3 regions of the Lysinibacillus telephonicus genome follow, and region 1 is predicted to be linked to each of the others. Evidence: predicted binding sites of a transcription regulator. Region 1 holds the regulator's gene; each other region holds the start of a gene.
What was found. Region 1 encodes LexA, which represses DNA repair genes until DNA is damaged. Its sites were predicted from a motif close to CGAACATATGTTCG; they were not measured.
Positions count from the first base shown of each region.

Region 2: a site for LexA is predicted at 873-886, ahead of uvrB (excinuclease ABC subunit UvrB). Genes of this name have one in related genera too.
Region 3: a site for LexA is predicted at 1,259-1,272, ahead of MKY04_RS03285 (DNA polymerase thumb domain-containing protein). Genes of this name have one in related genera too.

Region 1 covers NZ_CP155468.1:1,592,172-1,594,450, forward strand. The annotation lists gene MKY04_RS07530 (gamma-glutamyl-gamma-aminobutyrate hydrolase family protein) at 1-609, shown strand, start outside; gene lexA (transcriptional repressor LexA) at 713-1,333, opposite strand; gene yneA (cell division suppressor protein YneA) at 1,503-1,847, shown strand; gene MKY04_RS07545 (YneB family resolvase-like protein) at 1,837-2,279, shown strand, end outside.
Region 2 covers NZ_CP155468.1:1,013,072-1,015,350, forward strand. The annotation lists gene MKY04_RS04715 (iron-containing alcohol dehydrogenase) at 1-561, shown strand, start outside; gene uvrB (excinuclease ABC subunit UvrB) at 959-2,279, shown strand, end outside.
Region 3 covers NZ_CP155468.1:672,107-674,385, forward strand. The annotation lists gene MKY04_RS03275 (isochorismatase family cysteine hydrolase) at 1-263, shown strand, start outside; gene MKY04_RS03280 (SDR family NAD(P)-dependent oxidoreductase) at 311-1,084, opposite strand; gene MKY04_RS03285 (DNA polymerase thumb domain-containing protein) at 1,305-2,279, shown strand, end outside.

The DNA.
Region 1 (2,279 bases):
TGTATTCCGTTTGGTGTAGAAAAAGATGTAGATCAACTTATAAGTACACTTGATGGTTTGCTATTAACTGGTGGGGTAGATATTCATCCTCATTTTTTTAATGAAGAGCCTCATCTTAATCTCGGTGAAGTAAGTTTACGGAGAGATCAAGTTGAAATAGCCCTTGCCAAAGCTGCATTGAAAAATAAGCTTCCAATATTTGCGATATGCAGGGGAATACAGCTTTTAAACATTGTATTAGGTGGGGGGCTTTATCAAGATATTAATACACAATTCGAAAAAGAGCCGCTTCTTCATAATCAAAAAGCGGAACGTCATGAAGCATCTCATTTTGTAACGATAAATTCTGAAAGTCTGTTATATAAAATAATTGGAAACGATAAGATTGCTGTAAATTCTCTTCATCATCAAGCCATAAAAGATGTTCCGCATGTTTTGTTAATAACAGCTAAGGCAAGTGATGGAATAGTAGAAGCTGTGGAGTTAAAAGATTATCCGTTTTGTATTGCTGTACAGTGGCATCCAGAAGAGATGGCAGTTGCTGGCGATAAACATTCAAAGGCATTGTTTGCTGAGTTTATACAGGCTTGCACCAAGTATAAAATTTAACTCATGTGAGGGTTCATATATTTAAAGTTAAGAAGACATAAATATTGTTCATTCAAAAAAAGGTTGTCCCAAAAGTCAGATTAGACTTGCGAGACAGCCTTTTTTAGTGGAATTGACGATATAATCCTACTACTTTTCCTAAAATAGTTACTTGGTTTACTAAAATCGGATCCATGCTGGAGTTTTCTGGTTGTAGGCGAAAATGCGTTTTTTCTTTAAAGAATCGTTTTACTGTAGCTTCATCATCTTCAGTCATGGCAACTACAATATCTCCATTATTCGCAGTAGATGTTTGTTTTACCACCACGTAATCTCCATCAAGAATGCCAGCTTCTATCATCGATTCACCCATAACTTCAAGCATAAAAAGTTTATCTTCACCGACGCCATATGTATCAGGCAGAGGGAAATATTCTTCAATGTTTTCAATTGCAGTAATTGGCAGTCCGGCTGTAACCTTCCCTACAAGTGGAACATGTACAACAGATTGCTTTTGAACAGTTTCCCCTTCATTATCTAAAATTTCAATTGCACGTGGTTTTGTAGGGTCGCGGCGAATTAAACCTTTGCTTTCTAATCGTGCTAAATGACCGTGAACGGTTGAACTAGAAGCAAGACCAACAGCTTCTCCAATCTCACGAACAGATGGCGGGTAACCTTTCGTTCGAACCTCTTCTTTTATGAATGCTAAAATATCTTCTTGCCTTTTTGATATTTTTTTCAACCTTCTCACCTCTTTAAGTGAATATGTATCTCTATTAATTACATATAGTATATCAGTATGCGAACAGAAATGCAAACATAGGTTCGTTCAAAGTGTTGACAAAAACAAATGTTCGTATTAAAGTAAGAACATACATTCCGAACAAACATTCGAAAAAGGAGTAATAGACATGAATTGGTTACAAAAAAACAGTTATATTGTGGTTTTATTTACGGTTTTTATGATGATGGCAGGCTTCCTATTCATAACAGATAATGGTGATACAACATACGAACAATATGAAATCCAACATGGCGATACCCTTTGGACATTAGCGGAACAGTTTCGTGGTAAAATGACAATTGAAGAGTGGATTAAATCCGTAAAGGCTGAAAACGGCTTAAATAATGAAATAATCGTAGCTGGGCACCAAATAGCAATTCCAGTCAACGAAAATAGTAATTTTATTGCAAAAAAAATAGAGGATGAAGAGGTTCATCCTATTGAGGTAGCGGTTAAAAATAATGACAAGTAACAAGACAGCAGTTATTTATACACGAGTAAGTACAGAAAAAAATACTCAAGAGACTTCACTAGTTAGACAAGAAGAAGAATTATTACATTATGCAGAAAAAATGAATTATCAAGTGTTGAAAACGTTTCAAGATCAACAGAGCGGCTATGAAGTTGAACGAGAAGGTTTGCTTGAAATGATGGATTTTATTAAAGAAAATCATGTAAAAGCGTTATTTGTGCAGGATGAAACACGTTTAGGACGTGGTAATGCACGAATGGCTATTTTACATCTTCTTCAAAAAAGTGGGACAACTATATTTTCTTTAAACTCCGCAGGTCCAATTACATTAAATGAGATGGATACAATGCTTCTTGAAATTTTAGCAATTGTTGAAGAATATCAAAGGAAGATTCATAATGCGAAAATTAAAAGAGGTATGCGTCGCGCGGT
Region 2 (2,279 bases), 580 kb from region 1:
GATGCACTTGCATTACAGGCGATTCGTTTAATCAGTAATTCTATTCGTACTGCTGTTTCTAATGGTGAAGACAAACAAGCTCGTACAGATATGAGCTACGGAAGTTATCTTGCTGGGCTGGCCTTCTTTAATGCAGGTGTAGCTGGTGTCCATGCCTTAGCTTATCCTATTGGAGGACAGTTCCATATTGCCCATGGAGATTCCAATGCCGTTTTACTTCCATATGTCATGGGGTACATCCGTCAAAGCTGTGAGAAACGAATGAAAGATATATATGAAGCGATGGGCTTTAGCGCAGTAAACTTATCCCAAGAAGAAGCATCTTACAAATGTGTAGACGAATTAAAAAGGTTAGTAGAGGATGTAAATATTCCATCTACTTTACAAGGATTCAATATTACTGAGGATGCGCTTGAAAGTTTAACAAAGGATGCTATTGAACAAAAGCGGATTTTAGCACGGAGCCCAATGCCATTATTACGAGAAGATATTTTGTCGATTTATAAAGCAGCGTTTGAAGGGAAAATTGCTGAAAAAAATAGTTTAGAAAAAATTCATTAAAAACAAGCTTGTGTTGTCCGAAAAACAAAAAAGTGCACTTCAGAACCAAAACTGAAGTGTACTTTTTTCTTTTAAGAAAATAAAAATTTAGATTTACAGATAACTTTATGTTGAAGCATATTTCTTTTTTAGCAGGGGACAAGTAGACTTTGTACACAAGTCATAGAGCTGTGGTGTAAGACTCTATAATCGTCTAAGTGCTTTGTATAATGCACTCTCAGATTTAGTAAATTACTTCTTATCTTTATATCTCACTGCTGGTTTGTAATAATAGGTTGTTTCCTTACAAATGGGGAGAAGTAAAAAGTTGAGGAATATATGTTCGCTTTTTGTTCGAAATTTCTAAATGGTTATGCTAAAATAAAATACAAGAATTGGGTGAAAGGACGATCTACGAATGGCCGAAACTTTTGAATTGTATTCTGCCTATGAACCAAGCGGCGATCAGCCGAATGCCATTGCGGAGCTTGTTAAAGGCATAAAGGATGGCAAAAGGCATCAAACTTTGCTTGGGGCAACAGGTACGGGGAAAACATTTACCATTTCCAATGTAATAAAAGAAGTAAAGAAGCCAACGCTGGTGATTGCACATAATAAAACACTGGCAGGACAGCTATACAGCGAATTTAAACAATTTTTCCCAAACAATGCGGTTGAATATTTTGTCAGCTACTACGATTATTATCAGCCGGAAGCTTATGTTCCACAAACGGATACCTATATCGAAAAAGATTCAAGCATTAATGATGAAATCGACAAGCTGCGACACTCCGCTACATCAGCATTGTTTGAACGACAAGATGTCATCATTATAGCTTCTGTGTCTTGTATATATGGTTTAGGGAATCCAGAGGAATATCGTGAAATGGTTGTATCTGTCCGAACTGGGATGGAAATTGAACGCAATCAATTGTTGAGAAAACTCGTAGACATACAATATGAACGGAACGATGTAAACTTTACACGGGGTACATTTAGAGTTCGAGGAGATGTAGTCGAAATTTTCCCAGCATCTAGAGATGAAAAATGTATTCGTGTTGAATTTTTTGGCGATGAAATTGATCGAATTCGGGAAGTGGATGCTTTAACTGGTGAAATTATGGGTGACCGCGATCATGTAGCTATTTTCCCAGCTTCCCACTTCGTTACACGAGAAGAGAAAATGTTAAAGGCTATTGAAAATATTGAGGCTGAGCTTGAAGAGCAGCTTGCAAAATTCCGAGCAGAAGATAAACTGCTTGAAGCGCAGCGTTTAGAGCAAAGAACAAACTATGATTTAGAAATGATGCGTGAGATGGGCTTCTGTTCAGGAATCGAAAACTATTCCCGTCATTTAACGTTGAGAGAAGCGGGAGTAACACCTTATACATTGCTAGATTATTTCCCCAAAGATTTTTTATTAGTTGTGGATGAAAGTCACGTAACTTTGCCGCAAATACGCGGAATGTATAATGGGGACCAAGCTCGTAAGAATGTATTAGTAGAACACGGTTTCCGCTTACCATCAGCACTTGATAATAGACCATTAAAATTCGAAGAGTTTGAACAGCATATACATCAAGCCATTTACGTTTCAGCAACTCCTGGCCCCTATGAAATCGAACATACACCAGAGATGGTTGAGCAAATTATACGTCCAACTGGACTGCTCGACCCAACAATTGATGTTCGTCCAATTGAAGGACAAATTGACGATTTAATCGATGAAATAAATGAAC
Region 3 (2,279 bases), 920 kb from region 1:
ATCCGAATGTCATTATGCAGCCTAAAACTAATTACAATGCGTTTTTTAAAACGGATTTAGCAGAAAAATTAAGAGCTCTCAATGTAGAAAAGGTTCATGTTGTAGGTGTATGTACAGATATATGTGATTTTCTAACAGTTGCAGGAGCTGATGCGGAAGGATTTAAAACAGCGATTCACCAAAAAGGTGTGGCCACATTTACCGATTTAGGTGACACCTTTATCCAACATATGAAAACATGTTTCTTTACGGAAGTTATTTAATTAGAAAAGGGATGCCTTCGATATTTTGGGGCATCCCTAAACAAATTTTATTGATTAATCATACCGCCATCAACTGTATAAATTGAGCCTGTTACGTATGATGATTCATCAGATAGCAGGAATGCCGCAACATTTGCTACTTCTTCAGGTTGTCCGAAGCGTTTCATTGGGACGGAAGCTGTATATGCTTCATGCATTTGTTCTGCATTGCCTGGTGCCACATTCTCTTCAATACGCGTCATCATTCCCGTTGCAATAACGCCAGGGTGTACAGAGTTGAAACGGACGCCAATTTCAGCAGCTTCGAGGGCAGCACATCTAGTTAGCCCTAATACGGCATGCTTCGAAGTGTTGTAAACAGTCGTACCTGGTGAACCCATTAAACCGGCTAAGCTGCTTGTGTTGACGACTGAGCCATAGCCCTGTTTCTTCATTACTTTATAAACTTCTTGCATGCCATAAAGCACGCCATATACGTTTATGCCAAATACAAAATCAAAGTCCTCTTTTGTATACTCTTCAAAAGGTTTAGAAGGACCTTCGACACCTGCATTATTGAAAAATCCGTCAATTTTACCGAATCGGTCCACTGTCGCTTGAACATAGGCTCTGACGTCTTCCTTTTTCGAAACATCGCCTGTCAATGAGAGGATGCGCTCTCTTGAAAATTGATTTTCTGCAATTAACTTATCCAGCCCCTCTTGTTTTAAATCAACTAAAACTAATGAAGCACCTTCACTATATAGTTTTTTTGCTGTAGCTGACCCGATTCCTCCACTTGCCCCGGTGATAATGATTACTTTATTGTCAAATCTGCTCAATATCAACACTCCTTCAAGTCTCTTGAAAATTATTTATCAGTGTCATTATTCAGTTGTTTCTAGATTTTTATGCGATAGATAAAAAATTAGTGGGGTGCATGTTCCAATTACTCATTAGAACCCCCAACTATTACCACTTGCCGTCTCAATTGTCTCATTGTTAAAATGAATGAAGGAACAAACGTTCGCATATACTAAATGTGAAATTGGAGGTGTAGTGATGCATGCATTAAAATACAGTGAGGCAGATTCAGCAAATTTATTTGAAGTATATAACCACGCGCCAAATCGATCGATTATGTGCATTGATATGCGATGTTTTTATGCGAGCTGTATGGCTATGATTGAAAACCTTAATCCTTTTAAGGTGCCTATTGCTGTTGTTGGAAACTTCAAGCAAAAGGGAAGTGTAGTGCTTGCTGCATCACCGCCAATGAAGAAGCGATTTGGTATCAAAACAGGCTCAAGGCTTTATGAGATTCCAAAACATCCTGACATTAAATTATTCGAACCAAAAATGGAATTTTTCGTTCAAATGTCAATGGAAATTACGAATTTAATTAACCAATTTGTTCCAAAGGAAGCAATTCACGTCTATAGTGTTGATGAAAGCTTTGTAGACTTAACGGGTACTGAAAAGCTTTGGGGACCACCAGAAGAAACCGCAAAATATATTCAACAAAGCATTTATAGTCAATTTCAAATTCCGAGTGCAGTTGGAATGGGGCCAAACATGCTTATGTCAAAGCTCGCACTAGATTTAGAGGCGAAGAAGACTGAATTTGCAAAGTGGACCTATGCTGATATTCCGGAAAAACTTTGGCCTGTATCGAAACTTTCTGAAATGTGGGGCATTGGACGTCGAACAGAGCGTACGTTAAATAATATGGGTATTTTTAAAGTTGGCGATTTAGCACATGCCGACCTAAATATGCTGGAAGATCACTTTGGTATTATGGGCAATCAACTTTATTATCATGCATGGGGAATCGATTTGTCGCCGCTTGGAGCACCGCTTGCAGAAGGACAAATTAGTTTTGGCAAAGGTCAAATGCTTATGCGGGATTATCGAAGTCGCAGTGAGATTCTCACGGTGATACTTGAAATGTGTGAAGACGTTGCAAGAAGAGCAAGAGAGGCCTATCAAGTTGGAAGGACGATTTCACTTGGTGTCAGCTACAGTAAAGACGCATTT